3 regions of the Streptomyces sp. NPDC017246 genome follow, and region 3 is predicted to be linked to each of the others. Evidence: riboswitches for the same ligand, from Rfam matches in the RefSeq annotation. Region 3 holds a riboswitch; each other region holds the start of a gene.
The links. A riboswitch is a leader RNA that binds a small molecule or an ion and turns the genes downstream of it on or off. The one in region 3 is predicted to bind cyclic di-AMP.
Positions count from the first base shown of each region.

Region 1 (10,182 bases), on a different contig from region 3:
TAGGTGAGGGCCTGCGCGATGACGGCCTCGGCGCCCCGGACGACCTTGGAGACGGCCGCGAGGGTCCGGCCGCCGTCCGCGCGCAGCACCACGTCCGGGTCGAGGACGGTGAGCAGCCCCTCGAAGTCGCCGCCGTGCGCGGCGGCGAGGAAGGCGTCGGCGATCTCCCGCTGGCGCCGTGCGTCGGGACCGGCGGCGGGGGTGGCGTCCTGGACCCGGCGGCGGGCGCGGCTGGCGAGCTGGCGGGTGGCGGCCGGGGTGCGGTCCACGATCCGGGCGATCTCGTCGAAGGAGACGGCGAACATGTCGTGCAGGACGAACGCGAGCCGCTCGGCCGGCCCCAGGGTCTCCAGGACGACGAGGAGCGCGAGGCCGACGGACTCGGTGATCTCGGCCGCGTGCTCGGGGTCGGCGATGTCCCCGACCCGGACCACGGGGTCGGGGACGTAGTACTCCAGCGGGTCCTCGCGGCGCGAGCCGCGGGAGCGCAGCATGTCGAGGCAGACGCGGCCGACGACGGTGGTCAGCCAGCCGCTGAGGTTCTCCACCCCGCTTACGTCGCTGCGGCTGAGCTTGAACCAGGCCTCCTGCACGGCGTCCTCGGCCTCGCCGAGCGAGCCCAGCATCCGGTAGGCGACGGCCCTCAGGTGGCCCCGGTCGGTCTCGAAGCGGCGGGCCAGCAGTTCTTTGTCGTCGCGGTCCTGGTCCACTGGTCGTTCTCCCCGTTCGCTTGCCGTCATGTCCTCATGACGGATGGAACCGCGCCGATGTGACACCGGCGGCGGCGGTGGCGGAGGGGGAGTCGGCGGCTCTCACCGTCCCGATGCGTGAGATCCACGCCGTCCCCCGGCGAAGGCCCGGGATTCCCCGGCCGATGCCCCTGACCACCGTGGATCCTCGCTTCAGCACGGTGATCATCGTCCGTAGATTGATCACCATGACGACGACAACGACGCAGGTCAACCCCGTACTCCGCACCCCGCCGGCCTCTCCCGCCGCCGCTGCCGCGTACTTCTCCGCCAGCCTCGTCTTCCACGCCGATGTCTCCGACGTGGCCTCCGCGCTGGCCACCGCGGCCGCCGACGGCACCGACCCGGGCTTCGTGGTGATCGACTCGCGGTCGACCGCCTCCTGGGACCAGGGGCACGTCCCCGGCGCGATCCACCTGCCGACCGCGCTCGTCCCCGAGCAGGCGGAGCAGCTGCTCGACCGGTCGGTGCCGGTCGTCACGTACTGCTGGGGTCCCGGCTGCAACGGCGCCACGCGTGCCGCGCTGGCCCTCGCGGAGCTGGGCTTCCAGGTGAAGGAGATGCTCGGCGGCTTCGAGTACTGGGTGCGTGAGGGCTTCGCGTACGAGACCTGGGAGGGCCCCGCGGAGAAGGCCGCGGACCCCCTCACGGCGCCGGTCGACTCCGACGACTGCGGGTGCTGAGGAATCCGATTTCGTGATCGCCCCGCTCATGCCGTAGAGTCGTGTTTACCGACGCGGGGTGGAGCAGCTCGGTAGCTCGCTGGGCTCATAACCCAGAGGTCGCAGGTTCAAATCCTGTCCCCGCTACTCAGTAGCAACGAAGGCCCGGATCCAGTCACTGGATCCGGGCCTTCGTCGTGTGCGGGTGTGCCCCGGGGCGGGGCGCCCACGTCGGCTTGACCTTTACGCGACGTCAAGATTTAGCGTTCTCGGTATGGAGTGGTCGATCCAAGAGATCGCCAGGAAAGCCGGCACCACCAGCCGCACCCTTCGGCACTACGGGGAGCGCGGACTGCTGGAGCCGAGCCGGATCGGCGCGAACGGTTACCGGTACTACGACCAGGCGGCGCTCGTGCGGCTGCAGCGCATCCTGCTGCTGCGCGAGCTGGGGCTCTCCCTGCCCGCCATCGCCGAGGTCCTCGAAGGCCAGCGGGACACGCCGGCCGCCCTGCGCACCCATCTGCTCCTCCTCGAACAGGAGCGGGAGCGGATCGGCCGGCAGATCGAGGCGGTGCGGACCACTCTCCACAAGACCGAGAACGGAGAAGAACTCATGGCGGACGAAGTGTTCGACGGATTCGATCACACGCGGTACGAGAAGGAGGTCACCGAGCGCTGGGGCCGCGACGCGTACGAGAAGGGCGACCGCTGGTGGCGCTCGCTCGACGCCGCGCGGAAGAAGGCGTTCATGGACGAGCAGACCGGCATCGCCCGCGCCTTCGCGCGGGCGCTCGGGGACGGCCTGGCCGCCGGCAGCGACGAGGTGCAGGCGATCGCCCGGCGCCAGGTCGCCTGGCTCTCGGCCACCACGACCCCGAGCAAGGAGTACGTGATCGGCCTCGGCCGCATGTACGTCGACGACCCGCGCTTCACCGAGAACTACGACAAGCACGGCGAGGGCACCGCCGTCCTCGTCCGCGACGCGATGGAGATCTACGCGGAGCGGAACCTGTAGGGGTGTCCTCCCGCCCGAAGTGAACGGTGTCCGAAAACGGGCACGCCTCTTTGCGGCCGCGCGCTGCCGCACCGTAACGTCATGCGCACCATGCGTGACGGGACAGCGATCGACGTACGACGGCGGGCGCCCGCCGTCCTCGTCCTGCTCGCGCTCATCGCCCTGCTGGTGAGCGTCTGCCACGGGACGCACGGGCATCATCCGCTGCCCTTCCCCGACGACACGGCCACCGTCGCCGCCCCCGCCCTGCCGCACGGCTGCGAGCGGCCCGGGGACACCTGGGCCTTCGACGTCCATCTGCCCGCCCTGACGGTCCCGCAGCCCGCGGCGCCCGTCGCCGGCGGTGCCGCACTTCCCGCCGACGGCGAGGTCCTCCCCGCCGATCCGCGCGCGTGCCGCGCCCGCGACCGGGCGGGACCCGGCCCCGAGCCGGGCCTGCTGCTGATCGCCCTCGGAGTGAACCGGAACTGAGCCGGGTCGCACGACACGACCAGGCTCCCTTTCGGCGTACCCACTCCAAGGACGTACTCCTGATGAACAACCTGCTGCCCGTCGCCGCGTCGGCGTCCCTCGCCGCTCAGGCCGTCGGCAACACCCCCGTGCTGTGGATGGACGACGGCTACTGGGCCAAGCTCGAAGGCTTCAACTTCGGCGGTATCAAGGACCGCGCCGCCCTCCACATGGTCGAGCGGGCCCGCCGTCGCGGAGAGCTGCGGCCCGGCGCCCCGATCGTCGAGTCGACCTCCGGCACCCTCGGTCTCGGCCTCGCCCTGGCCGGTGTCCTGCACGGCCATCCCGTCCATGTCGTCACCGACCCCGGCCTCGAACCGATCGTCGAGCGGATGCTCGTCGCCCACGGAGCCACGGTCCACGTCGTCCCGGAGCCGAGCCCGCGGGGCGGCTGGCAGCAGGCCCGGATGGACCGGGTCGCCGAGCTGCTCCTGTCCCTCGACGGGGCCTGGTGGCCCAACCAGTACGGGAACCCCGACAACCCCGAGGCGTACACGGGGCTCGCCGCCGAACTGTCCGGGCAGCTCGACCGGATCGACGTCCTCGTCTGCGCGGTCGGCACCGGGGGCCACTCGGCCGGGATCTCCCGGGCCCTGCGCGCCACCGGCAGCCCCGCCCTCGAACTGGTCGGCGTGGACTCCGTCGGCTCCACCGTCTTCGGACTGCCCGCCGGCGAGCGGCTGATGCGCGGCCTCGGCTCCTCCATCCACCCGGACAACGTGGACCACGGGGCCTTCGACGAGATCCACTGGGTGGGCCCCGCCGAGGCGGTACGGGCCGCCCGCCGCCTGGCCTCGCGCCACTTCGCGACGGGCGGCTGGAGCGTCGGCGCGGTCGCGCTGGTCGCCGGGTGGCTGGCCCGCACCCGGCCGCGCGGGACGCGCATCGCGGCCGTCTTCCCCGACGGGCCGCAGCGGTACTTCGACACCGTCTTCAACGACGAGTTCTGCGCGGCGCACGGCCTTCTCGCCGGACCCGTACGGGAGGACCCGGCCGGATTCGAGGCGGGCGCGCCCGTCGACGGCTGGACCCGCAAGGTCCTGGACCGGGCGGGGCGGGCCCGTTGAGCACCACGACGGCGGCTCCCCGGGGCGGGGTGTGGAAGCAGAGCCGTACCTTCGAGCCGGCCGTGCGGCTCCTCTTCCTCAACCAGCTCACCATCAACCTCGGCTTCTACATGCTGATGCCGTACCTGGCCGCGCACCTCGCGGACGGGCTCGGCATGGCCGCCTGGGCGGTGGGGCTGGTGCTCGGCGCCCGGAACCTCTCCCAGCAGGGCATGTTCCTCGTCGGCGGGGCGCTCGCCGACCGGCTCGGCTTCAAGCCGCTGATCGTGGCGGGCTGTGCGCTGCGGACGGCCGGCTTCGGGGCGCTGGCCTTCGCCCAGTCGCTGCCGATGCTGGTCGTCGCCTCGCTCGCGACCGGTCTCGCGGGGGCGCTGTTCAACCCCGCGGTACGGGCCTGTCTCGCGGCGGAGGCGGGGGAGGAGCGCCGGGTGGAGGCCTTCGCGCTGTTCAACGTCTACTACCAGGCGGGCATCCTGCTCGGGCCGCTCGTGGGGGTGGCCCTGACAGGGGTGTCGTTCCGGCTGACGTGCGGGGTGGCGGCGGTGCTGTTCGCCGGACTGACCCTGGTGCAGCTCAGGTACATGCCCGTACGGCGGGGGAAGCCGGCGCCGGCGGGGGAGGAGCGGGGGCAGTTCCGCACGGTGCTCGCCCACCGCACCTTCTGGCTCTTCTCGCTCGCCATGACCGGCTCGTACGTGCTGTCCTTCCAGGTCTATCTGGCGCTGCCGCTCGCGGCGGGCGGTACGGGGCCCACGACGGCGCTCTTCGTCGTCTCCGCCCTGGTCGCGCTCGCCGGGCAGCTGCGGATCACGGCCTGGTGCAAGCGGCGGCTGAGCCGGGAGCGGTGTCTGGTCCTCGGGCTCGCCCTGATGGGCGGGGCCTTCCTGATCCCGGCCGCCCTGGGGCGGGGCCTGGTGGGGCTGTTGTCCTGCTCGGCGGTCCTGGCCGTCGCGAACGCGGTGCTCTACCCCTACGAGATGGACACCGTCGTCGCCCTGTCCCGGGGGCGCTGGGTGGCCACCCACTACGGGCTCTACAACACGGTCTGCGGGATCGGGATCACCCTCGGGAACCTGGGGACGGGCGCGCTGCTCGATGTGACCGGATGGTCGGCGATGCCGTGGCTCGCGCTGTGCGCGGTGGGCCTGACGTGTGCGGCGGCGATGGCGCTCCTGGCGCGCGGGGGCCGGCTGGCGGAGGGTGCCGCGGCGGCGGACTGAGCCGTCGCACGCGCGCGTGCCCGGGCCGTACGCCAGTCGGCCCCGTGGGAGTCGCCGCCCCGCGGGGCCGCGGCCACCCTGGGAGGGCGCGGTACGGGCCGCGCCCGGGTACGGACGGGGGAGGGGAGCACAGGTGGGGCACCCCCCAGGAGCGTTCGGCGGGCGGCGGGGCGGCGGGGGCCGCCGCCCGTACCCCCGTGCCCGGAAGTTCATCCGGGCACTGCCGCCGCTGATCATCCTGGGCGGTGTCGTCTTCGACCTGCTGACACCGGCCACCTACACGGCGGCGCCGCTCTTCTCCGCGGCCCCGTTGATCGCCGCGCCCTTCTTCTCCACCCTCACGACGCTCCTCACCGGGATCGCGGCCGTCCTCGCCTCCGTCGAGCTGCACCACTACAACGGCACCATCACCGACATCCCGTCCCTGACCGAGACCCTGACCGTCCTCACGGTCGCCGCGCTCGCCCTGCTCATCAACCGGGTCGTGCGCCGCAGCGGCGAGCGGCTGGCCTCCGCGCGGGTCATCGCGGAGACCGCGCAGAAGGCGGTGCTGCCGATGCCCGCCGAGCGGATCGGCGGGCTGCAGTGCGCGGCCCGTTACGAGGCGGCGCAGGCGGACGCGTTCATCGGCGGCGACCTGTTCGCCGTCCAGGACACCCCCTACGGGGTGCGGCTGGTGCTCGGCGACGTCCGCGGCAAGGGGCTGGACGCGGTCGAGGCCGTGGCCGTCGTCATCGGGGCCTTCCGGGAGGCGGCCGAGCAGGAGCGGACCCTGGAGGGCGTGGCGGAGCGCCTCGAACGGGCCCTCGCCCGGGAGGGCACCCGCCGGGACGGGCTCGACGCCTTCGAGGGGTTCACCACCGCCGTCCTCGCCGAGATCCCGCGCGGCGACGGAGGGGGCACCTTCGAGGGTTTCGTACGGGTCGTCAACCGCGGGCATCCGCCCCCGCTGATGCTGTACGCGGACGGGCGTCTGGAGGCGCTGGAGCCGAGCGAGCCGGCGCTGCCGCTCGGCATGGGCGATCTGGCGGCGTGGCCGGACCGGGCCGAGGGGCGGCCCTACCCGCCGGGAGCGACGCTGCTCTTCTACACCGACGGCCTCTCGGAGGCGCGGAACGCGGCGGGTGTCTTCTACGACCCGGGGGAACGCCTGGCCGGCCGGATCTTCCCGGGCCCCGAGGAGCTGCTCGACGCGCTGGTGGGCGACGTACGGCTGCACACGGGCGGCGGGTCGACGGACGACATGGCGCTGCTCGCGGTGAGCCGTCCGGCGGCGGGGCAGCCGGAACGGCGCCGGACGATGCCGGTGGTGCCGCCGGGCGGTCCCGGCGGCACCCGTGGCGGGCCCGGCCGCAGGCCCGGTCACCGGCCGTAGTCGCGGGGTGTCGCTGCGATAACAATTGACATAACGTCAGATCGCGAGAGTTCCACGGCCCCTTACTGAAGGGGGGTCAACTCGGGCCATTCCCTCCCAATTCAATGAATGATCAAGAGGAACGGCTTGGAATCGGGACCCCCTGTCTATTAACGTTCGATAACGCAGCGCGGTCGTCCCAGCCGTCGCAAGAGGCGGCACCGTGCGCACGCGCCGAATCCTGAAAAGGAACCGGGGAACCACTACTTGGGGTGAATCGGGCCCTTCGCACCTGGTGCGACCGTGCCCGTAGGAGACCTTCCTGCTCCGAACCCGTCAGCTAACCCGGTAGGCGAGAAGGAAGGAAAGGAGCGCGCCTTCGTGGCGTCCAACACTCCCGCACCCGAAGCCCCCTTCGATGCCTTCGGTGGTGGTGCGGGTCCTTCCGCCCCGGACACCGAGTGGAATCCCACCGAGGACTCCCTCCGCGCCCAGAACCGTTCCGGCGGCCGTCACCGGGTCGTCAAGCAGCGCTCCAACTTCGCCCGTTCCTCCACCGTCCTCGGTGTCGGCGTGATCGCGGCCGTCGGCGCGGGCGGCCTCGCCACCGCGCAGGAGAAGCCCCCGGTGGCCATATCGCTCCCGGACCTTCCCGACCTCCCGGACCTCCACCTGCCGGACCCCCACGACCTTCCCGGTGTCGGCGACCTCCTCCCCGAGGAGACCCACGAGACGGTCAGCGCGGCCCGCGCCAACCCGAACCCGCTCACCGTCGCCACGTACGCCACCCTCGACGACACGCAGGACGCGGCGACCGGCCGGACCGCGCAGGCCGTGACCGGCGCCGGCGACGCGGGCGAGGCCCTGCGGGCCCGCATCCTCCAGCAGGCCGAGCAGCAGCAGGCCTCCGCCGACGCCGCCGAGAAGGCCGCGGCGGAGAAGGCGGCGGCGGAGAAGGCCGCCGCGGAGGCGAAGACGAAGGCCGACGCGGCGGAGAAGGCGGCCGCCGAGGCGAAGGCCAAGGCCGAGGCGGAGGCCAAGGCGAAGGCGGAAGCGGCAGCCGAGGCGAAGGCCGAGGCCGAGCGCCTCGCCAAGCTGGCCGCGAGCTACTCGATGCCGCTCTCCTCGTACAGCCTCAGCGCCACCTACATGCAGTCCGGTTCGATGTGGTCCTCCGGCTACCACACGGGCCTCGACTTCGCCGCTCCCACCGGTACCCCGCTCAAGGCCGTCCACGGCGCCACCGTGAAGTCGGCGGGCTGGTCCGGCTCGTACGGCTACCGCATCGTCCTGGAGCTGGAGGACGGCACCGAGGTCTGGTACTGCCACCTCTCGTCCATGACGGTCGGCGCGGGCCAGACCGTGGGCACCGGCGAGACGATCGGCCGCGTCGGCGCCACCGGCAACGTCACGGGCGCCCACCTCCACATGGAGGTGCACACCTCCGGCGGTGACGGCATCGACCCGGCGCAGTGGCTCCGCTCCAAGGGCCTCAGCCTCTGACACCACCCCGGAATAGCCCCGGCGGTGCGGACGGTTGACCGACCCATGACCTCCCTCCGCCCGCTGGGCCGATCCGACCTGCACGTCTTCCCGCTCGCCCTGGGCGGCAACGTCTTCGGCTGGACCGCCGACGAGGCACAGTCCTTCGCCGTCCTCGACGCCTACACCGCCGCGGGCGGCAACTTCGTCGACTCCGCCGACGTCTACTCGGCCTGGGCCGAGGGCAACCGGGGCGGCGAGTCCGAGACCGTCATCGGCCGCTGGCTCGCCTCGCGCGGCAACCGCGACGACGTCCTCGTCGCCACCAAGGTCGGCGCCCACCCCCACTTCAAGGGCCTCTCCGCCACCACCATCAAGGCGGGCGCGGAGGAGTCGCTGCGGCGCCTCGGCACCGACCGCATCGACCTCTACTACACGCACTTCGACGACGAGTCCGTCCCCGTCGAGGAGATCGTCACCGCCCTCGACCAGCTGGTGAAGGACGGCAAGGTGCGGGCCGTCGCCGCCTCCAACATCTCCCCGGAGCGGCTGCGCGCCTCCCTCGACTTCGCCGAGGCCGAGGGCCTGGCCCGTTACGTCGCCCTCCAGCCGCACTACAACCTGGTCTCCCGCGACACCTACGAGGGCCCCCTCCTGGAGACCGTCGAGCACGCCGGGCTCTCCGCCGTCCCGTACTACGGCCTCGCCGCCGGCTTCCTCACCGGCAAGTACCGCCCCGGCGCCACCGTCGACAGCGTCCGCGCCTCCGGGGCCGGCGGGCACCTGGACACCGAGCGGGGCCGTGCCGTGCTCTCCGCGCTCGACACGGTCGCCGAGGCGCACGGCGCCGAACTCGCCACCGTCGCCCTCGCCTGGCTCGCCTCCCGCCCGACCGTCGCGGCGCCGATCGCCTCGGCGCGTACGGTCGAGCAGGTCCCGGCGCTCGTCGCGGCGGCCGATCTCACGCTCACGGACACCGAGCTGACCCTGCTGACCGAGGCCTCGGCCGTCTGACCGGGGACCTCCGGGCGGCGGGCCGACCGGGGACCTCCCGACGGCGGTCCGGCCGATGACCTCCCGACGGCGGTCCGGCCGCGGACCGTCTACCTGCGGTACGGGTTGTAGCCGTCGTAGTCCAGGTACTGCGGCGGCGCCCACACCCGGCCCGTCGCCCGCGCCGCGTACGTGAGCGCGGGCGAGGCGACCTCCCTGCGCTGCCACAGATGGTGCAGCAGCTCCTGCTCCCGGGCGGGGAAGTCGGGCCCGGCCGTACCGCGCCGGGCCCGGTCCCGCAGGAACGCCAGGGTCGTCGCGAAGGACTCGTACTCGCCGACGACCCGTGCGGCGGGCTGCCCGTACGTGCGGGCGGCGAAGGCGCGGGCCAGCTGACGGGCGCGCATCGAGGAGAGCGCCAGCGGCTCGGCGGGGGAGAGCCAGCCGGCCGCCGCGTACGCCGGGAGCTCCCCGGATATCGTCCGCAGCTCGCGCTGGCGGCTCCACACCGCGAGCCAGGTCAGCAGACCGAAGGCCGGGACCATGAGCGCCCCGTACACCGCGTAGAAGGTCAGCGGGCCGCCGAAGGTGGCCGAGCCGTTCCACGCGGCGTGCAGCCCCATGGCGAGCAGCAGCCCGGCGCACGGCAGCAGCACCCGGCGGAGCCGCTTCCCGCGCGGCGCGAGCGCGGCGAAGCCGAAGCCGATGCCGGTGAGCACGGTGAAGAGCGGATGCGCGAACGGGGACATCACGACCCTGACGAAGAAGGTCGCGGCGGTCACCGAGCCGAGGCCGGTGGAGCCGAACTCCTGGTCCTCGCCGAAGGCGTTGCCCAGATAGAGGATGTTCTCGGTGAAGGCGAAGCCGGTCGCGGTGAATCCGGCGATCACGACCCCGTCGACCAGACCGCCGAAGTGCTTCCTGCGGAAGAGGAAGAGCAGCAGGACCGCGACGGCCTTCGCGCTCTCCTCCACCACCGGAGCGATCACCGTCGCGCCGAGGGTGTCCGCCGAATCGGGGTCGGCGGTCGCCGTCGCGATCCAGCGGACCGCGAAGGAGTTCGCCAGGATCGCGACCAGCGCGGCGGCGAAGGCGCCCCAGGCGAAGGCGAAGAGCAGGTTCTTCCACGG
Region 1 covers NZ_JBIRMW010000002.1:1,199-11,380, reverse strand. The annotation lists gene sigJ (RNA polymerase sigma factor SigJ) at 1-740, opposite strand, end outside; gene ACH4MY_RS04615 (rhodanese-like domain-containing protein) at 938-1,432, shown strand; tRNA gene ACH4MY_RS04610 (tRNA-Met) at 1,485-1,558, shown strand; gene ACH4MY_RS04605 (MerR family transcriptional regulator) at 1,686-2,426, shown strand; gene ACH4MY_RS04600 (hypothetical protein) at 2,508-2,897, shown strand; gene ACH4MY_RS04595 (PLP-dependent cysteine synthase family protein) at 2,960-4,003, shown strand; gene ACH4MY_RS04590 (MFS transporter) at 4,000-5,223, shown strand; gene ACH4MY_RS04585 (PP2C family protein-serine/threonine phosphatase) at 5,357-6,598, shown strand; cyclic di-AMP (ydaO/yuaA leader) riboswitch at 6,800-6,947, shown strand; gene ACH4MY_RS04580 (M23 family metallopeptidase) at 6,959-8,080, shown strand; gene ACH4MY_RS04575 (aldo/keto reductase) at 8,126-9,073, shown strand; gene ACH4MY_RS04570 (PrsW family intramembrane metalloprotease) at 9,163-10,182, opposite strand, start outside.
Region 1: it holds a riboswitch for cyclic di-AMP, as region 3 does, so the genes downstream of both, ACH4MY_RS04580 (M23 family metallopeptidase) here and ACH4MY_RS32400 (M23 family metallopeptidase) in region 3, are expected to answer to the same signal.

Region 2 (10,182 bases), on a different contig from region 3:
GGACTCTTCGCCCAGATGGTCGTCGTCCCGCTGCTCCAGCGGCACCGGATTCTGACCCAGGTCTCCGGGGACCATCTGGAGGTGATCAAGCTGATCCCGCCGCTGGTCATCGACGAGGCGGACGTGGACCGGTTCGTCACCGCCTTCACGGCGGTGATGGACGAGGCTCACGGCGGTGGCGGGCTGATGTGGGACTTCGGGAGGACACTGGTCAAGCAGGCGGTCGCCCAGCGCTGAGCCGCCGGATCCCGGGACTTTTGCCTCTGAGGCAAGAAACTTGCCTCAGAGGCACGATCCTGGCGGAATGGACGCATGGACCACGTCCCCGGGGAAGCCTCCCCGGACCCCACCACTCCGGGCGTTCCGCCCGAAGCCGCCCCGTCCGGCGCGCGTGCCGCATCCGCCGCTTCCGGCGCCCCGGCCGACCCCGCCGTCCTGCCCGACGTCGCCCCGCAGCTGCGGGCCCTGCGCCGCCGCAGGGGGCTCACCCTGGAGGCCGCCGCCCAGCGGGCCGGGCTCTCGCCGGCCCACCTCTCGCGCCTGGAGACGGGAAACCGGCAGCCCTCGCTCCCTATGCTGCTCGCCCTCGCCCGTATCTACGGTACGACGGTCTCCGAGCTCCTCGGCGAGGCACCGCCCGAGCGCGACCCCGTCGTCCGGGCCGGCCGCTCCGAGCCCGTCGAGGCCGACGGCTGGATCTACCGCCAGGCGGGCGGCGCCGGACGCGCCCTGCAGTGCCTGCGGGTCCACGTGCCGTACGCCACCCGGGGCGACATCGTGCGCGTCCATCCCGGCGAGGAGTGGATCCACGTCCTGGAGGGCCGGGTGCGGCTCGCGCTGGGCGAGGCCGTCCACGTCCTCGATCCCGGGGACAGCGCGCACTTCGACTCGCTCACCCCGCACCGGATCGGGGCCGCGACCCCCGGCGGGGCCGAGCTGCTCTTCGTCCACACCCTGATGCAGAGTCCCGCGGCCGAGCTGTGCCTCGGCGACGGGACTCCGCACCGCCGCTGATCCCACGTCCTTCCTTCGGCAGAAAAGGATGAACATGTCCGAGAAGTCACGACCTGTCACCGGCGAAGAGCGAGGCGAGGGCAAGTTCCCCAAGGGTCTCGTCCTGCGCCTCTTCGCCTATCTGATCGCCGGGCACCTCTTCGCCGGCTTCCTCTACCTGCTCTTCATGCTCGGCGGGCAGAACCAGTAGATCCCGGTCACACCTCGGTGAGGAGCCGCTCCCGCAGGCGCGCGAGGGTCTCCGGGGCCAGCTTCAGGCCCTCGGCGAGGTAGGTGTCCACCGAGCCCCAGGTCGCCTCGATCGTCTCGAAGGCGCCCCGCAGGTACTCCACCCGCGCGTCGAACAGCGGGCTCAGCAGCTCCATCACCTCGGGCGACATCGCGTCCGGGGCGGTGGAGCTGCGGCGCACCTTGTAGCGGCGGTGCGGGTCGTTCGACTTCACGTAGTCGGCCTCGATCGCCTCCCGCTCGACGCCGAGGGCGAGCAGGGTGATCGCGATGGAGAGCCCGGCGCGGTCCTTGCCGGCCGCGCAGTGCATCAGGGCGGGGAGGCTGTCCTCCGCCAGGGAGTGCAGGACGCGGCTGTGCTCCGCGGTCCGCTCGACCACCATCTTTCGGTACGAGTCGGACATACGGGTGGCGGCCTTGCCGTCGCCCAGGATGTCCCGCAGCTGCTCGATGTCGCCGTCGCGGACCAGCTTCCAGAACTCCTTGCCGTCGGCGGGGTCGTTGAGCGGTATGTTCACGTTCCGCACGCCGGGGAGGTCCACGTCCGGACCCTCGATCTTGCGGTCGGCCAGGTTCCGGAAGTCGAAGACGGTGTGCAGGCCCAGCGAGTCGAGGAAGGCGACGTCCTCCTCGGTGGCGTGGGCGAGGTGGCCGCTGCGGAAGAGGCGGCCGGGGTGCACGGCACGCCCGTCCGTCGTCGGCAGGCCGCCCACGTCCCGGAAGTTGCGGACCTCGGCCAGCTCGGGCTCGTTCGTTTCGATGGGCGGGACCTGCGGCAGCTGCTGCGTCACGGATGCTCCTGATGGTCGACGTTCGGGTGCCCGACGCGAGATCGGTTCCAGGGGCAATCATCCAGGTGGCGGCCCTGCGGCGCACCCCCCTGGACGGGAATGGGTGATCTGTCCGAATTGAGGCGTTGTGCATAACGCGCCCTGTTTACAGGTGAGATGAGCCCGAGCGCGTGAGCAGCGTCATAGAAGTGACGGATCGTGGCCGGGGGCCCGGGGCAATTGCCGTACGGAAAAAGGAAATCGAAGGCCCGTCATCCACGGAGGGTGACCGGAATTCCGGGTGAAAGGCCGTACGGGGAAAGCCGGGAGAAATCATTGGCTTGTTCGCCCCGACCCGCTCGTCTAGCGTCACCGTCAATCCGGTCGGACCGCCGAATCCTGCCACCGTCCGGAATACCACTCATCCCATGCGTGGCAGGAGCGGGGGACCCAAGGAAGTACGCCGGTCCCGCGACGCAGGACGGCTTGGGGTGAAGCCGCGTGAGAACGCGGCCGGGCATCTCCAGTCCGAACCCGACAGCTCACCTCGCAGGCGCCGGAGAGGAATTCGCCATGCCCGCGACGGGTAAGCACCGCCGTCCCAAGATCAACCCCCTGACCCGCGGAATCGTCGCCGCCGGCACGGGAGGCGCCGTTGTCGCCCTCCCGTTCCTCGGCGCCACCGGCGCCTACGCCGCCGAGCAGGCCGCCCCGGCCGCCGCTCCCGGCCAGGCCGTCACCGCCGCCGCCCAGGTGAAGGCCCCCGCCACCGCCAAGGCGGCGCCCGCCACCGTGCGGGCCGCTCCGAAGACGTACTCCGTCGTGCGGGGCGACTACCTGTCGAAGATCGCCGCCGACCACCACCTCACGGGGGGCTGGCAGAAGCTGTACGCGGACAACCGCCAGGTCGTCGGCGAGAACCCCTCGCTCATCCTGCCCGGCATGAAGCTCACGCTCGGTGCCAAGAGCACCGCCGCCCCGAAGAGCGCCGCGCCCAAGGCCGCCGCCCCCAAGAGCGCCCCGAAGAGCTCCGCGAAGTCCTCGGCGAAGAACACCGACGAGGCCCCGCGCGCCTCCCGCGGCAGCGAGCGCGCGGCCGCCCCGGCCGCGAGCACGCAGTCCTCCGGCTCCTCCTCGGCCGGCGCGACCTCCTCCTCCGGCTGGTTCGCCCCCGTCAACGGCGGCATGTCCACCCCGTACCGCGCCGCGGGCTCGATGTGGTCCTCCGGCTACCACACCGGCGTGGACTTCATGGCCTCCACCGGCACCACGATCGTCGCGGTCGGCCCCGGCACCGTCTACTCCGCCGGCGACGGTGGCGCGTACGGCAACCAGGTCGTCATCCAGCACGCCGACGGCACCTTCTCGCAGTACGCCCACCTCTCCTCGATCGCCGTCTCCGCCGGCCAGACCGTAAGCGGCGGAGAGCGGATCGGCCTCTCCGGCGCGACCGGCAACGTCACCGGGCCGCACCTGCACTTCGAGATGCGCACCGGGCCGGAGTACGGCTCCGACATCGACCCGATCGCCACCCTGCGTCAGCACGGTGTGAACATCTGACGCCCCGTCGTCACTCGGAGGCCCGGCACACACGTGCCGGGCCTCCGGCGCGGTCCCGGTCTATTCCGGCTTGGCAAATTCTTTATCGGTGGCATATGTCACCCGGCGTCAACCCCTCCTTACGGTCGCGTAGGTCACATCCGAAAGGGAAGGATGTGCTCTCGTGGCAGACGATTCGAGATCAAGAGACAAGAACGCATTCGGGTCGTACGCGGCGATCGGTGACAGCTTCACCGAGGGCGTCGGGGACCCCGGCCCCGAGGGGACGTACGTCGGCTGGGCGGACCGCTTCGCGGTGCTGCTCGCCGACCAGCTGCCGGAGCACGACGCCTTCCGCTACGCCAATCTGGCCGTACGCGGGCGCCTCCTCGACCAGATCGTGGCGGAACAGGTCCCCCGGGCGAAGGAACTCGCCCCCGACCTGGTGACCTTCTGCGCCGGCGGAAACGACATCATCCGCCCCGGCACGGACCCCGACGACGTCGCCGAGCGCTTCGAGCGGGCCGTCGCCGACCTGACCTCCGCGGTCGGCACCGTCATGGTGACCACCGGCTTCGACACCCGCGACGTGCCCGTGCTCAAGCACCTGCGCGGCAAGATCGCCACCTACACCGCCCACGTCCGGGCCATCGCGGACCGCTACGACTGCCCGGTCCTCGACCTGTGGTCACTCCGGTCCGTGCAGGACCGGCGCGCCTGGGACGACGACCGGCTGCACCTCTCGGCCGAGGGGCACACCCGGGTGGCCCTGCGCGCCGCCCAGGTCCTCGGGCTGCCGGTGCCCGCCGACCCTGACCAGGCGTGGCCGCCCGTTCCCCCGCGCAACACGCTCGACGTGCGAAGGGACGACATCCACTGGGCGAAGGAGTACCTCGTGCCCTGGATCGGGCGCCGGCTGCGCGGCGAGAGCTCCGGCGACCACGTCGAGGCCAAGCGCCCCGACCTCATGCCCCTGTAGCTCCGGGGGAGGCCGGCGGGCGAAGGGCGGGAATCCGCTCAAGGACCCCGCCGGCGAACACGTCGTACAGCGGCAGCGTCTCCAGGTGGACGTAGCCGATGTGGCAGTCGCAGACGGCGAGGGGGCAGGCGCGGGGACGCAGGGCGGCGCGGTACGAGCCGTCGTACAGGTTCCCCAGCTCGGCCTTGACGAAGTGGCAGCGCCGCACCGTCCCCTCGCCGTCCACCGAGATCACCGACTCCCCGGTCCGGCACGGCAGCCCCGCGGAGCGGTGCGGATGCCGGCTGTAGGGGAAGAGCGGGTCGATCCGCGTCCACCCGGCCGCCTCGGCGTCGGTGTACGTGTGTCCCTCCGCCGCGTTCACCCAGAGGTAGACGTGCGACGGGAGGGCGGCCCGCAGCCGCCGGGCGTGCTCCGCGTGCTCGGGAAGCCCGACGACCCCGACGCTGAAGCGGATGCCCCGCTCCGCCAGCTCCCCGCACTTGGCGAGGAAGCGCTCGTACGGCGTCTGCCCCGGGTGGTACGTGCACCAGAGCGCCACGCCCTCCGGGTCCGCCTTCGCCAGCCAGTCGGTCCGGCAGCTCAGATTGGTCTGGATCGCCACCCGCTCCACGTGGGGGAGCCGAGACAGCTCGACCAGCGCCCGCCGGTACCAGGAGCGGACCAGGCCCTCGCCCCACGGGGTGAAGAGGATCCGCAGCCGGTCCCCGGTCTGCCCGGCGGCCCACCCGGTGAACCGTTCGAGCGCGGCCCGGTCGGCGCGCAGCCGCTCCCGGCTGTCCCGGCGCTTGGCGAAGGGGCAGTACGGGCAGTCGAAGTCGCAGGAGGCGAGCGGGCCCCGGTAGAGCAGCGTGAGGTCCATGCCCCGGTGCGTGCGCGAGGGCGGTGTCAGGTCCATGCGCGCCCGCTACTTCGGCTCGTACGCGGCCATCGCGGCCCGCACCGAGGGGGAGAAGAGCTCCGGGCCGAGGCCGTCCGAGTGGGCGAGGCCCTCCGGGGACAGCCGCAGGAGCCCGGCCGGCGCCTCTTCGTCCAGCCACCCGAGCACCTCGAACCGGCCCAGCTCCGCCGGGAAGTCCGCGAACGGCGAGGCGCCGAACCGCTCCTCGTACCCGGCGAGCGGCATGCCCTCCGCCTGGAGCAGCGACTGGAGCAGATGGCGGCGACGGGCCTCCCCGGCGTCCACCCACCGGCCGACCTCGGCACGCGAGAAGTCCTCCGTCCCCGTGTAGGCGTCGATGATCGTACGGATCTCCCGCATGTCGACCGCGTAGTCGAAGGAGTAGTGGAGGGCCGAGGTGTACGAGCGGGCCCCGCAGCCCAGGCCGATCATCCCGTCGGTCTGGCAGGCGTAGTCGTCGGGGCCGAGCGGTGCGGCGTCCGTCCGCCGGAACATCCGCATCGACACCTGCTCGTACCCGTGGGAGAGGAGATGGTCGCGGCCGTACCGGTACAGCCGCAGCCGCTGCTCGTCCCACTCCAGGTCGGCGGCGGGGGAGAGCCGGCGGCCGAGGCCCGTGAGCGGCCGGACGTACAGCGGGTAGAGGTACAGCTCCTCCGGGCGCCAGACGAGGGCGGCGTCGAGCGAGGACCGCCAGGTCCTCTCGGTCTGGCCGTCGATCCCGTAGATCAGGTCGATGTTGAGCACCGGGACGCCCGTGTCCCGGATCCGGCCGAGGGCCGACTCGACGTCGGCGCGGTGCTGCGGCCGGACGGCCGCCCGCGCCTCGGCCTCCACGAAACTCTGCACCCCGATGCTGAGCCGGGTCGCGCCCCGCTCGGCGAGCAGGGCCAGGCGGTCGGCGGTCGCGGTGGCGGGCGAGGTCTCCACGGACAGCGGCACCGCCCGCAGATCCACCCCCGTCCGCTTCTCGGCGATGTCGCAGAGCCGCTCCAGCTCGGCGGCAGTCAGGAAGGTGGGCGTGCCGCCGCCGAACGCGGCGGTCGCGAACCGCACCGGAGCCGTGTCCCCGAGGGCCTCGCGGACGGCCGTGGCCTGCCGGTCGAGGGCGTCCAGATAACGGGTGGTCAGCTCGTCTGGGGCGCCGATCCGGGTGAAGAGGTTGCAGAAGCCGCAGCGGACCTCGCAGAACGGTATGTGCGCGTAGAGGGAGAGCGCGTCCTTCGGCTCGTCCCGCCAGAGCGCGGCCAGGGAGGGCGCCGGGGCGGGGAGCGGCCGGTACGCCGTCTTGTGCGGGTAGGCGTAGACGTAGCTCCGGTACGGGCGGGGGGTGCCGTCGCTCATGCCACGGCCTCCCGCTCCGGGCCCGCGAGCACGAACTGCGCGTACGGGACGGTCCACACGACCTCGTGGCCCAGCCGGTGCCCGGTGTGGCCGTCCTCGCCGTACGCGGTGCCGTGGTCGGAGCAGACGATCGCGAAACAGGGGCGGCGGCTGCTCATCGCGGCGAAGAGCCGACCGATGTGACGGTCGACGTACTCGAGGGCGGCCGCGTGGGTGGCGCGGGAGTCGCCGGCCTCGCGGGTCGCGCCCGGCAGGTGGAACCAGTTGGGCTGGTGCAGAGCGGACACGTTGACGAAGAGGAAGAGCCGCCGCTCGCGGGGGAGACCGGCGACGACCTCCTCGGCGCGCGTGACCTGGGACTCGAAGGAGGTCGGGGAGGCGACACCGAACGAGGGATCCCAATGGCTCTCCTGGAACAGGCCCGGGAGCACGGTGCCGAGCGGCGGCTGCCTGTTGAAGAAGCCGACACCGCCGACGCAGACCGTCCGGTAGCCCTCGCCCGCGAGAGCGGACACGAAGTCCGGGGTGTCATGGACGTACGTGCCGCCGGCGGTCGTCTCGCTGCCCGCGAAACGCGCCGCGAAGAGGCGCGGGTGCGGGCCCGGGGCCGCCGGGGTCGGCAGGAAGCCGGCGAACATGGCCTGGTGGGAGGCGTACGTGAAGCTGCCGGGCGCGTGTCGCCGCTCCCAGCCGCCGTCGGGCAGGTGACGGGCGAGGTTCGGGAGGCGGCCCTCGGCCGCGAGCTCCGCCGCCACGTCGTACCGCAGGGTGTCGAGGGTCACCATGAGCAGATCGTGGCTGCCGACGATCGTGTTCATGTCGGGCTGATTCACGTGGTGCTCGTTCCTGTGGTGCGGGAGATGTCGGTGTGGCGGGGCGGGAACTGTGCGGCGACCTGCGCCGCGTAGGTGTCGAGGCCCTCGGCACCACTGCCGGGCAGGCCCGTGAGGCCGGGCAGCAGATCGCCGAAGGCGTTGACCTCGCCCACCGCGAAGCGACGCCAGCCCGTGGCGGGCAGCAGGTCGACGCCCACGCACCGGGTGCCCGGAAAGGCGGCGGCGGCCCGCTCGCACACATCGAGCGCGTCCGTCCACCGCCCGCCGGCCGCGCCGATCGCGGCCCGGGCCGCGTCCAGATCGCCCCGGGCGCCGCCCAGATGCAGATTGGTCATGGGGGAACGGCTGGTGCGCAGCACGGCGTGGGTGGCCCGCCCGTCGATCACCACCACCCGCAGATCGGCAGCCCGGCCGTCCTGGGCGGCCTTGGGCAGCCAGCGCTCGACGTGCAGGCCGTCGGGGGCGAGGGCGTCCACGATCGCGGCGACCTCGCGCTCGCTCGTGTAGCGCCGTACCCGCAGGGAGTTGAAGAGCCGTCCGTCGGGCCCGCGCTCCACCGACGTGGTGGCCTGGACCCGGCCCGTGCCGGTGCTCTCCAGAGCGAGCACCCCCGAGGCGGAGGAGCCGTGCGCGAGCTTCACGAAGACCCGGCGCAGCCCGGCCCGCGCGGTCAGCGACCTCAGGCCGTCCCAGCCGCGCACGGCGGGCGCGGCGGGACCGGAGGTCGGCGACTCGGGCACCGGCACCCCGGCCGCGCGCAGCACGCCGTGGCCGAGCCGCTTGTCGAACAGCACCGCCAGCTCGGCGGGGTCGTCGACGAGGACGGCGCCCGCCTCGGCGACGGATCGGGCGAGAGCCGTCACGGCGGCGGTGAACCGCTCGTACCAGAGGCCGGTGCCCTCGACACGGGTCGGATCGTCGAGCGCACGCAGCAGCCGGTCCGCCTCCGGGTCCTCACCGGGCGAGTCCAGGCGCACCGTCTCGCCCTCCGTGAACCGCGCCCGGCCGCGCAGCACCTCGGGCCAGGACACCGCCCGCGCCTCGGGCAGCCCGGCGGTCCGCAGCGCGTCCTGGAAGAACGCGACACGGCGGCCCGCCGGATCACCGACGACCACGAGGCGCGGGCCGGTGGTCATTCGGCGACCGCGACGTACCGGTAGACCTCGCCGTCGCCCTCGTCCTCCGGCTCCTGCGCGTCGCCGAGGCCGACGGCCACCCCGTGCGGGGCGAGCGCGGCGAGCACCCGCTCCCGCATGGCCTGCGACAGATAGTGGTGGGTGAGGTCGAGGTGGGTGAGATGAGTCAGCGGCTGCCCGTCGAGCAGGGCCGCCGCGCCCTCGTCCGTGAGCACGCCCATGGAGAGGTCGAGCCGCTCGATCCGGGCGACGACGGGGGCGCCCGCCACGGCCTCGGCGACGGCGTCCTGGATGACGCTGTTGCACAGGCCCAGACCGCGCAGCGCGGGGAACGCCGATCCGGAGAGCAGCGGCGCCAGGTCCTCGGCCGTGCTGTCACCGCCGTACTCGTCGGTGCCGAGCCAGAGCTCCAGCTTCTCCAGCGCGGGCAGGTCGCTGCCCGCGATCCCGCGCACCACCGCGGCGGGCAGGCCGCCCGTCTCCACGACCAGCGACTCGAGACCGGTGTGCCGGACCGGCGGGAAGGCCAGCCCCGTGCCGCCGCGCACCCCGAACTCCCGCAGGCCGGGATAGGCGGCGAGCAGCGGGGTCACATCGGACTGGACGATCCAGGAGATCTCGCAGTCCTCGCCGGTCATGTCGCCGAGGAAGACCGCCTCAAGGGCGGTGAGCCGGTTGTTGGCGCCCATGAGCGCCGTGACGATGCCGGCCGACGAGTTCTCGTACGCCTCGTCCCAGCCGCCGACGACCAGCGCGCGCACCCGCCCCGCGTCGACCGACTTCAGGAAGCGCTCGAACCGAGCCTCCCACTGCTCGTCGTCGCCGTCGCAGTACGTCGGTGAGGAGAGCCGCCAGGCGACGGCCGCCGCGTCGGGCAGCTCGACCCGGGTGTCCGCGTCCGGGAAGGGGAACACGGGCAGGCCGTGGAATTCCTTCAGGTAGTGGCCAACGGTCATGACTGCGCTCCCGGACGACGGACGGCGTGGATCGGCTGATGGCAAGAGTTCTACCAAGCGGCACCGACAACGCCCCGCGCCGGGTCGGTCCGTGACGGGTGGCGAGCGGGCGCCGACCGAGGGCGGACCGCGTGCGGACGGTGCCCGGACCGCGTGCCGACGGGCCGGGCGCCGGTGCGGGGGCCGATTGTCAGACCCGGCCTCTAGCGTCGTCGTCGTGATCGGCCGTACCGGGCCGAACGGGGAGGGGAGAGCCATGTACCGGCAGGGAGACGTGCTGATCGCGCCCGTCGACGAGACGGCCGTTCCGGAGCGGGCGAGGACGGCGGCGGGGGAGCCGAGGGACGCCCGGGGCCGCCTGGTCCTCGCCCTCGGCGAGGTCACCCGGCACGCCCACGCGATTCCCGGGCCCGGCCGACTCGTGCGGGAGCCGGGGCCCTTCGGCCCGTTCCTGCTCGAACTGCCCCAGGGCGGCCGGG
Region 2 covers NZ_JBIRMW010000001.1:617,078-627,259, reverse strand. The annotation lists gene ACH4MY_RS02795 (aspartate aminotransferase family protein) at 1-237, shown strand, start outside; gene ACH4MY_RS02790 (helix-turn-helix domain-containing protein) at 313-1,014, shown strand; gene ACH4MY_RS02785 (DUF6126 family protein) at 1,049-1,204, shown strand; gene ACH4MY_RS02780 (tyrosine-protein phosphatase) at 1,212-2,033, opposite strand; cyclic di-AMP (ydaO/yuaA leader) riboswitch at 2,393-2,581, shown strand; gene ACH4MY_RS02775 (peptidoglycan DD-metalloendopeptidase family protein) at 2,586-3,572, shown strand; gene ACH4MY_RS02770 (SGNH/GDSL hydrolase family protein) at 3,736-4,530, shown strand; gene ACH4MY_RS02765 (STM4011 family radical SAM protein) at 4,517-5,392, opposite strand; gene ACH4MY_RS02760 (STM4012 family radical SAM protein) at 5,438-6,775, opposite strand; gene ACH4MY_RS02755 (STM4013/SEN3800 family hydrolase) at 6,772-7,593, opposite strand; gene ACH4MY_RS02750 (STM4014 family protein) at 7,605-8,747, opposite strand; gene ACH4MY_RS02745 (STM4015 family protein) at 8,744-9,703, opposite strand; gene ACH4MY_RS02740 (hypothetical protein) at 9,960-10,182, shown strand, end outside.
Region 2: it holds a riboswitch for cyclic di-AMP, as region 3 does, so the genes downstream of both, ACH4MY_RS02775 (peptidoglycan DD-metalloendopeptidase family protein) here and ACH4MY_RS32400 (M23 family metallopeptidase) in region 3, are expected to answer to the same signal.

Region 3 (10,182 bases):
CGTTCGCGTCGAAGGTGGTCTCCTGGTGAACCACGTACGACGCCACGGCCTCGCCGCCGACGGCGGCCTCCACCGCCTCGGCCACGAGGGCCGGGTAGTAGCCGCTGCGCTCGATCGCCGCGCGCAGCCCCTGGGTCGTCGTACCGGTCTTCGCCATGGACTCCATCCTACGGGGCGGTGGGGCCCCCTCAGGCCCTTCAGTAACTCGGCAGGCTGCGCGGCCCGAGGTCGGTACGGGGCGGCGGCGGGGCCAGTCGGACGGTGGCGCCGAGCACGGAGAGTCCGCGCGGCGCGACGACCACCGGCTCCAGGGAGACGGCGACCACCTCGGGATGGTCGTCGACGAGCCGGGAGACCCGGAGCAGCACCTCCTCCAGGGCCGGGGTGTCGACGGGGGCGGAGCCGCGCCAGCCGAAGAGCAGCGGGGCGGTGCGGAGGGAACGGACGAGTTCGGCGGCGTCCCGGTCGGTGGCCGGGACCAGTCGGTGGGCCGTGTCGCCGAGCAGCTCGGACGCGGCGCCCGAGAGACCGAAGGAGAGGACGGCGCCGACGGCCGGGTCGATGGCGGAACGGACGACCGTGTCGACGCCCCGGGGCACCATCGCCTGGACCACCGGCTGGAGCTCCTCGGGCTTGCCGAGCACCTCGGTGACCTCGGCGTAGGCCGTGCGGAGCTGCTCCTCGGACGCCAGGTCGAGCCGGACACCGCCGAGGTCGGGGCGGTGGCGGAGGTGGGGCGCGGTCGTCTTGAGGGCGACGGGGTAGCCGAGCCGGCCGGCGGCCGCGACGGCCGCGTCGGGGGTGGGCGCCGGCAGGGTCGGCAGGACGGTGATCCCGTACCGCGCGAGCAGCTCTCCGGTCTGATCGGTGTCGAGGGTCACACCCCGGGGGTCGGCCCCGTCGTGGCCGAGCACCCGCTCGATGAGCGCGGCGGCCCCGGCCTCGTCGATGTCCTCGTACTCGGGTACCCGCCCGGGCTCGGCCGCCTGCCGCCGCCACTGCCCGTACCGCACGGCCTCGGCCAGGGCCCGCACGGCACGCTCGGCGGCGGGGTAGGCGGGGATGGTGGCGGGCGGGGACGGCGGAGCGTCCTCGGCCGGGGGCGTCGGGCCGGGTCCGGCCGGGGCCGCGCCTTGCCCGTCCGGGGCGGTCGGGGCCGTACCCGGTCCCGACAGGGCCGTACCCGGTCCGGTCGGAGCTGACGGGGCCGCCGGAGCCGGGACCGGTCCTGCCGGGGCCAGCCCTTGCCAGGTCGCGGCCGCACCCGGTCCGGACGGAGGCACGCCCTGCCCGGCCGAGGCGGTCGGAACCGCACCCGGACCGGCCGGCCGCGACCCCGGGCCGGCCGTGGTCGCACCCCGGCCGCGTGCCGCCGGGCGGGTGCTCGTGGCGACCGCGAGGGCCTCCGCGAGCCCGCCCATCTCGACATGGACGACGACGACCGGCTTGGTCGGGGCGGGGGCGGACGCGACGGCCTCGCGGAGGGAGGCCGCCAGGACCTCGCCGTCGCCGAACTCGGTGGCGCCGTTCTCGCCGACCCACGGGATCGCGTTCACGACGACCGCGTCGGAGGTCTCGTCGACGAGCGCGGCCGCCAGCGCGTCCCGGAAGTCCGCCGGCTCCGCCGCCGTCGTCAGGTCGAGGGGCCTCAGCGGACGGAGTCCCTCGGTCAGGCAGGCGTCGTACGTGAGGAGGCCGAGCGACTCGGAGTTGCCGAGGATCGCGACCCGGGGCCCGGCGGGCAGCGGCTGGGCGGCGAGGAGGAGTCCGGCGTCGACGAGTTCGGTGACCGTGTCGACGCGGATCACCCCGGCCTGGCGGAGCAGCGCGGAGACCGTGGCGTGCGGGATGCGGGTGACCGGCACCCGGTGGCCGGGCGGGGCGCTGCCGCTGTGCCGGGCGCCCTTGACGACGACGACCGGCTTGACGGCTGCGGTGCGGCGGGCGAGGCGAGTGAACTTCCGGGGGTTGCCGATCGACTCCAGATAGAGGAGGACGACATCGGTGCCGGGGTCGTCGTACCAGTGCTGGAGGAAGTCGTTGCCGGAGACGTCGGCCCGGTTGCCGGCCGAGATGAAGGAGGAGAGTCCGGCGCCCCGTCGGTGCAGCCCGGCGAGGAGGGCGATGCCGATGGCGCCGGACTGGGTGAAGAGGCCGATCCGACCGGCGGCCGGCATCTGGGGGGCGAGGGAGGCGTTGAGCCGGACGTCGGCGGTGGTGTTGATGATCCCGAAGGCGTTGGGACCGATGATCCGCATCCCGTACGAGCGGGCCTGCCGGACGAGCTGACGCTGCCGCTCGCGCCCGGCGGCCCCGCTCTCGGCGTATCCGGCGGAGAGGACGACGAGGCCCTGTACGCCGTGTTCCCCGCAGTCGGCGACGGCGTCCGGCACCCGTTCGGCGGGGACGGCGACGATCGCGAGGTCGACGGGCTCCCCGATGGCGCCCACGGAGCGGTGGGCGGGGACGCCGTCGAACTCCACGGCCCCGTCGCTCTCGCCGAGCGCGGCGTTGACCGCGTACACGCGGCCGGTGTAACCGGCCGCCAGGAGGTTGCGCAGGACGGTCCGGCCGACGCCGCCCGGCGCGCGCCCGGCTCCGACGACGGCGACGGACCGGGGGGTGAGGAGACGCTGGACGGAGCGGGCCTCGGCGCGCTGTTCCCGTGCCCGCTGGACGGCGAGGGAGCGGTCGGTGGGCTCGAGGTCGAGGTGGAGCCGTACGGACCCGTCCTCGAAGCTGCGCTTCTGGGTGTAGCCCGCGTCCGTGAACACCTTGATCATCTTGGTGTTGGCGGGGAGCACCTCGGCGGCGAAGCGCCGGATGTCCCGCTCGCGCGCGACCGCGGCGATGTGTTCGAGCAGTGCGGAGGCGACGCCGCGTCCCTGGTGGGCGTCCTGGACGAGGAAGGCGACCTCGGCCTCGTCGGCCGGCGCGGAGGCGGGCATTCCGCGGTGGTCGATGCGGTCGTAGCGCACGGTGGCGATGAACTCGCCGCCCACCGTCGCCGCGAGTCCGACCCGGTCCACGAAGTCGTGGTGGGTGAAGCGGTGGACGTCCTTGGCGGAGAGCCGCGGGTAGGGGGCGAAGAAGCGGTAGTACTTCGACTCGTCCGAGACCTGCTCGTAGAAGCTGACGAGGCGTTCGGCGTCGTCGGCGGTGATGGGGCGGATGCGCGCCGTGCCGCCGTCGCGGAGCACCACGTCCGCTTCCCAGTGGTCGGGATAGTCGTGCGCCGGTGGCTCCGGGCGCGCGGGTGACGCCGGTTGTTCCGCCGCTTCCGACTGCTCCGACGCGCTCTCCATGGGGTCAGCCTACGGCCGCGACACGGCCCCGGCACCGGTCGCGCGGCGAGTGCGCTCCGTGCAAGGTGGGGAGCACGCCGTACACGGCGCGAGAGGGCCGAAAGGCGGTCCGGCCCGGGCCGGAGGTCGGCACGAGCACGCAGCATCCCGTGAGAGACTGGTCTAGACAACCCCTTAAGACTTGAAGGGCAACACCATGGCTGAGCGCCGCGTCAACGTCGGCTGGGCCGAGGGCCTGCACGCCCGCCCCGCGTCCATCTTCGTCCGTGCCGCCACGGCTTCCGGCGTTCCGGTGACGATCGCCAAGTCCGACGGCACCCCCGTGAACGCCGCCTCCATGCTCGCGGTGCTCGGCCTGGGCGCGCAGGGCGGCGAGGAGATCGTCCTCGCTTCGGAGGCCGACGGCGCCGAGGCCGCTCTGGACCGTCTGGCGAAGCTGGTCGCCGAGGGTCTCGACGAGCTCCCCGAGACCGTCTGATCCGGGTCGAACCCGCCGTACGCCCCACCGCGTACGACGAAAGGCCGTGACTGCCGAAATTCCGGCGGTCACGGCCTTTCGCTTTCCCGGCGCCCGCTTTTCGGGCAGCACAGAACAACGGCGCCGAATTCCTATTCTTTGTATACGGCGTGCACGTTAATTCCGGGCACTCGCCCTGTTGACTGCATGTTGCGAAACCCTCACACGGCTGCGGTCCGGCCTTTTGAGCCGGTGCAGCGACTGCGAGCGCTCGGCGTGCAGCGCGGTCAGCGCCCGCGCCCGCTCGGCGTCACCGCGCGCCACGGCGTCCACGATCGCGCCGTGCTCCGCCCAGGCCTCCACCGGCTGGGCGGGCTGCTCGACCGCGTACGTCCAGGCGATCTTGTGCCGCAGCTGGGTCAGCAGCGCCGTCAGGGCCGGACTGCCGGAGGCCTGCGCGAGCGTCTCGTGGAACCAGCCGCCGAGCGAGCGCAGATCCTCGCCCTGGCCGCGCCTGGCCCGCTCCTGACCCAGTCTGACCAGGCCGCGCAGCACCTTGAGATGGGCGTCCGTGCGCCGCTGGGCGGCGCGTGCGGCCCCCAGGGGTTCGAGCAGCGCCCGCATGTCGAGCAGATCGGCCGCCTCCTGCTCGGTGGGCTCGGCGACATGCGCGCCCGCGTGGCGGCGGGTGACGACGAAGCCCTCGGACTCCAGGGTGCGCAGGGCCTCGCGGACCGGGACACGGGAGACCCCGTACCGACGGGCGAGCTGTTCCTCGGTCAGCCGGCTGCCCCGCTCGAAGACGCCGGAGACGATGTCGTCCCGGATCGCCGTGCATACCGAGTGCGCGGGAATGCGCATGTCCGACCTCCGCCTTGGTCTGCGCGAGACAATTCGAGCGGCGCCTGTTCTGCGCCCGATCTGCGACTCTATTGCAGCGCGCCGGAATTTCCGATGCCTCAGCGGAATATGGATGCCTTTTGACCGACGAAAAGCCCCGGCTCAGTACGAGCCGGGGCTTTTGCGACGCGATGCGGTGCGGTGCGGGTCAGACGTTGACGCCCCGGGTCCGCAGGTAGGCGATCGGGTTGATGTCGGAGCCGTACTCGGAAGTCGTACGCGCCTCGAAGTGGAGGTGCGGACCGGTCGAGTTGCCGGAGGAGCCCGAGATGCCGATCTGCTGGCCCGGCTCGACGCTCTGGCCGACGTAGACCCCGATGGACGAGAGGTGACCGTACTGGGTGTACGTGCCGTCGTGCATCCGGATGACGATGTTGTTGCCGTACGCGCCGCCCCAGCCTGCCTCGACGACCGTGCCGGAACCGACGGAGACCACGCTGCTGCCGTAGGAGGCGTGGAAGTCGATGCCCGAGTGGCTGCCGGAGGACCAGAGCGAGCCACCGGTCTGGTAGCCGGTGGACACGTACGAGCCGGCGACGGGGAGCTGGAAGGAGGCCAGGCGACGGCGCTCGGCCTCGCGGGCGGCGCGCTCCTTGGCCTGGCGGATCTCCTTGGCCCGGGCCTCGGCCTTGCGCTTCGCCTCGGCCTCGGCCTTCGCCTTGGCGGCGGCCTCGAAGACCTCCTGCTCCTGCGCGGCGACCTGGGCGCTGACCCGGTCCGCGAGGGAGTCCTCGGTGATCACCTTGGTGAGGCCGGTGTCCTCGACGGAACGGTGGTCCGTGTCGGCGGCGAGCGCCGGGGAGGCGAGGGTTCCGATGACGCCGGTGGTGGCCAGCGTCGCGACGCCGGCGATGCCCACGGTGCGGCGCGCCGTCCGGCTCGGAGCACGGTGCTTCCCGGTGGCACGGGTGAACGCCATGTAGTGGCTGATCCTTTCCTTCCTTCTCGCCTACCGGGTTAGCTGACGGGTTCGGAGCAGGAAGGTCTCCTACGAGCCCCTCCGTACGAGACGAAGGCGCCCGATTCACCCCAGGGACTTCATATGGGTCCCCGGCTCCCCAGGCTCGCGCCTGACGGGGACTCGGCGATGACTGTCCGATGCCGCGGGTGCGGCACGTGCACTGACGAACAGCCGCACCGACGCTATGCGGATCGTCTTTCAATCACCAACCAGACGCGATTTTTGTAAGACATGCCACAGACCATACGATCACCCTTGCCGCCAATACGGACATACGGGAGGACCCCGACGAACCATGCCGTCGGGGTCCTCCTGTTGCCGTGTCAGAAGCACCGGCGCTCCGGAATCAGCCTTTCCGCAGCGGCCGGACCGGTCGAATCAGCCGGTCACGACGGTCACTTCACCGATGCCGAGCGCACGCACCGGCTCCGCGATCTGCGCCGCGTCGCCCACCAGGACCGTGACGAGCCGGTCCACCGGGAAGGCGCTCACGACGGCCGCGGTCGCCTCGACCGTGCCCGTCTCGGCCAGACGCGCGTACAACTGGGCCTGGTAGTCGTCCGGGAGGTGCTGCTCGAGCTGGTCGGCGAGCGTCCCGGCGACCGAGGCGGCCGTCTCGTACTTGAGCGGCGCGACCCCGACCAGGTTCTGCACGGCGGTCTCGCGCTCGGCGTCCGTGAGCCCCTCGGCGGCCAGCGTCCGCAGCACCTTCCACAGGTCGTCAAGAGCCGGTCCGGTGTTGGGGGTGTCGACGGAACCGCTGATGGCGAGCATCGCGGCGCCGTTCCCCCTGCCGTCGGAGCGGAGCACCTGCCCGAAGGCCCGCACGCCGTACGTGTAGCCCTTCTCCTCGCGCAGGACCCGGTCGAGCCGCGAGGTGAGGGTGCCGCCGAGGCAGTACGTGCCCAGGACCTGGGCCGGCCAGACGCTGTCGTGCCGGTCGGAGCCGACCCGGCCGATCAGCAACTGGGTCTGGACGGCGCCGGGACGGTCCACGACGACGACCCGTCCGGTGTCGTCGGCGGTGATCGGCGGCATCGGGAGCGGCTCGGCCGGCTCGCCGGTCCAGGCGCCCAGCGTCTCGGCGAGGACCTTGTCCAGGTCGACGCCGGTCAGGTCGCCGACGACCACGGCGGTGGCGGTGGCGGGCCGCACGTACGCCTCGTAGAAGGCGCGGACCGCGGCGGCGTCGATCGCCTCGACGGTCTCCTCGGTGCCCTGGCGCGGCCGGGACATCCGGGACTCGGCCGGGAAGAGCTCCTTGGAGAGCTGCTTGGCGGCACGACGGGCCGGGTTGGCCGTCTCGTGCGGGATCTCGTCCAGGCGGTTGCGCACCAGACGCTCGATCTCGGTGTCGAGGAAGGCCGGCGCGATCAGGGCCTCGGAGACCAGACCGAGCGCCTTGGGCAGCCGGGAGACGGGAACCTCCAGGGAGACCCGTACGCCCGGGTGGTCGGCGTGCGCGTCGAGCGTGGCGCCGCAGCGCTCCAGTTCGGCCGCGAACTCCTCGGCGCTGTGCTTGTCGGTGCCCTCGGAGAGCGCGCGGGCCATGATGGTGGCGACACCGTCGAGACCGGCGGGCTCGGCGTCCAGCGGGGCCGTGAGGAAGATCTCCACGGCCACGACCTGCTGGCCGGGGCGGTGGCTGGTCAGCACCGTCAGACCGTTGTCCAGGGCGCCGCGGTCCGGGGCCGGGAAGGCCCAGGGCCTGGCGACGCCCGGCGTCGGCTGCGGGTGGAAGTCCATGCTCGTCAAAGACGCGGCAGCGTCGGTCACTGGTCCGCTCCCTCTTCCTCGTCGCTGTCGCTCTGTTCGGTCGCCAGGGGCTCGTAGACCAGCACCGCGCGGTTGTCGGGGCGCAGCGTGGCCGCGGCGGCCTCACGCACCTCGTCGGCGGTGATGTCCAGGACCCGGTCGACGGCGGTGAGGGCGAGCTGCGGGTCACCGAACAGCACGGCGAACCGGCAGAGTTCGTCGGCGCGGCCCGCTACCGTGCCGAGCCGGTCGAGCCACTCGCGCTCCAACTGGGCCTGCGCGCGCTCCATCTCCTCGGGCGTGGGGCCCTCGGCGGCGAACCGGGCGAGCTCCTCGTCGACGGCCGCCTCGATCTGCGGGACCTCGACACCTCCCGAGGTCTTGACGTCCAGCCAGCCCAGCGAGGGCGCGCCGGCCAGCCGCAGCAGGCCGAATCCGGCGGCGACGGCCGTACGGTCGCGGCGGACCAGACGGTTGTGCAGCCGCGAGGACTCACCGCCGCCGAGAACCGTCAGGGCCAGGTCGGCGGCGTCGCACTCGCGCGTGCCGTCGTGCGGCAGACGGTAGGCCGCCATCAGCGCGCGGGCCGGGACGTCCTCCTCGACGACCTCGCGCAGCTGCTCGCCGATGACCTCGGGCAGGTCGCCGGGGCGCGGCGCGGGCTTGCCGTCGTGGCCGGGGATGGAGCCGAAGTACTTCTCGACCCAGGCGAGGGTCTGCTCCGGGTCGATGTCGCCGACGACGGACAGCACCGCGTTGTTCGGGGCGTAGTACGTGCGGAAGAAGTTCCGCGCGTCCTCCAGGGTCGCCGCGTCCAGGTCGGCCATGGAGCCGATCGGCGTGTGGTGGTACGGGTGGCCCTCCGGGTAGGCGAGGGCGGTCAGCTTCTCGAAGGCCGTGCCGTACGGCACGTTGTCGTAGCGCTGGCGGCGCTCGTTCTTGACGACGTCCCGCTGGTTCTCCATGGACTCGTCGTCCAGGGCGGCGAGCAGCGAGCCCATGCGGTCGGCCTCCAGCCAGAGCGCGAGCTCCAGCTGGTGTGTGGGCATGGTCTCGAAGTAGTTGGTGCGCTCGAAGCTCGTCGTGCCGTTGAGCGAGCCGCCGGCGCCCTGCACCAGCTCGAAGTGCCCGTTCCCGTGGACCTGCTTCGAGCCCTGGAACATCAGGTGCTCGAAGAGGTGGGCGAGGCCCGTGCGGCCCGGTACCTCGTGACGCGAGCCGACGTCGTACCAGAGGCAGACCGCGGCGACCGGGGTCAGGTGGTCCTCCGACAGCACCACACGCAGGCCGTTCGCCAACCGGTGCTCGGTCGCTGTCAGGCCGCCGGAGCCGGCCTCGGCCGTGGCCGTGTGACCCATGGGCATGTACGTCCCTTCGATCGCGATGTGAAAAAGTCCTGCCACTGTATGCAAGCGCGCCGACACCTGGCGAAGTTCCCGCCCGTTCGAGATGTCCCTCTTCCGGGTCGCGGTCGGCGTTGTCGGTGGCACGGTCCACAATGGTCCGCGTCAGATCAACCTTGTTGGTGAAGGAGCCGCAGCCGCGATGGCCCGCCGCAGCACGAAGACACCGCCGCCGGACGACGCGTTCGAGGAGCGAATCCTCGACATCGACGTTGTCGACGAGATGCAGGGCTCCTTCCTCGAGTACGCGTACTCCGTGATCTACTCGCGCGCCCTGCCGGACGCCCGTGACGGAATGAAGCCCGTCCAGCGACGCATCGTCTACCAGATGGGCGAGATGGGGCTCCGCCCCGACCGCGGCTTCGTCAAGTGCGCCCGCGTCGTCGGCGAGGTGATGGGCAAGCTCCATCCGCACGGCGACGCGTCGATCTACGACGCGATGGTCCGCATGGCGCAGCCGTTCTCCATGCGCCTGCCCCTCGTCGACGGCCACGGGAACTTCGGTTCCCTGGGCAACGACGACCCGCCGGCCGCCATGCGCTACACCGAGTCGCGGATGGCCCCGGCCGCGCTGCTCATGACCGAGTCCATCGACGAGGACACGGTCGACTTCTCGCCGAACTACGACGGCCAGGAGCGGGAGCCGGTGGCACTCCCCGCCGCCTACCCGAACCTGCTGGTCAACGGCGCTTCGGGCATCGCGGTCGGCATGGCGACCAACATGCCCCCGCACAACCTCGGCGAAGTCATCGCGGCCGCCCGCCATCTGATCCGCCACCCGGGCGCCGACCTCGAGACGCTGATGCGTTTCGTGCCCGGCCCCGACCTGCCGACGGGCGGCCGGATCGTCGGACTCTCCGGCATCAAGGACGCCTACGAGTCGGGCCGCGGCTCCTTCAAGATCCGCGCCACGACGAGCGTGGAGACGGTGACGGCGCGCCGCAAGGGCATCGTCGTGACCGAGCTCCCGTTCACGGTGGGCCCCGAGAAGGTCATCTCCAAGATCAAGGACCTGGTCGGTTCCAAGAAGCTCCAGGGCATCGCGGACGTCAAGGACCTCACCGACCGCAACCACGGGCTGCGCCTGGTCATCGAGATCAAGAACGGCTTCGTGCCCGAGGCGGTCCTGGAGCAGCTCTACAAGCTGACGCCGATGGAGGAGTCCTTCGGCATCAACAACGTCGCGCTGGTCGACGGCCAGCCGCTCACGCTCGGCCTCAAGGAGCTCCTGGAGGTCTACCTCGACCACCGCTTCGAGGTCGTCCGGCGCCGCTCCGAGTTCCGCCGTACCAAGAAGCGGGACCGGCTCCACCTGGTGGAGGGCCTGCTCGTCGCCCTGCTCGACATCGACGAGGTCATCCGGCTGATCCGGGAGAGCGAGAACTCGGCTCAGGCCAAGGA
Region 3 covers NZ_JBIRMW010000018.1:106,404-116,585, reverse strand. The annotation lists gene ACH4MY_RS32420 (DUF5998 family protein) at 1-157, opposite strand, end outside; gene ACH4MY_RS32415 (GNAT family N-acetyltransferase) at 198-3,305, opposite strand; gene ACH4MY_RS32410 (HPr family phosphocarrier protein) at 3,502-3,783, shown strand; gene ACH4MY_RS32405 (GntR family transcriptional regulator) at 3,940-4,623, opposite strand; gene ACH4MY_RS32400 (M23 family metallopeptidase) at 4,811-5,581, opposite strand; cyclic di-AMP (ydaO/yuaA leader) riboswitch at 5,594-5,759, opposite strand; gene ACH4MY_RS32395 (M16 family metallopeptidase) at 6,002-7,369, opposite strand; gene ACH4MY_RS32390 (M16 family metallopeptidase) at 7,396-8,742, opposite strand; gene ACH4MY_RS32385 (DNA topoisomerase (ATP-hydrolyzing) subunit A) at 8,924-10,182, shown strand, end outside.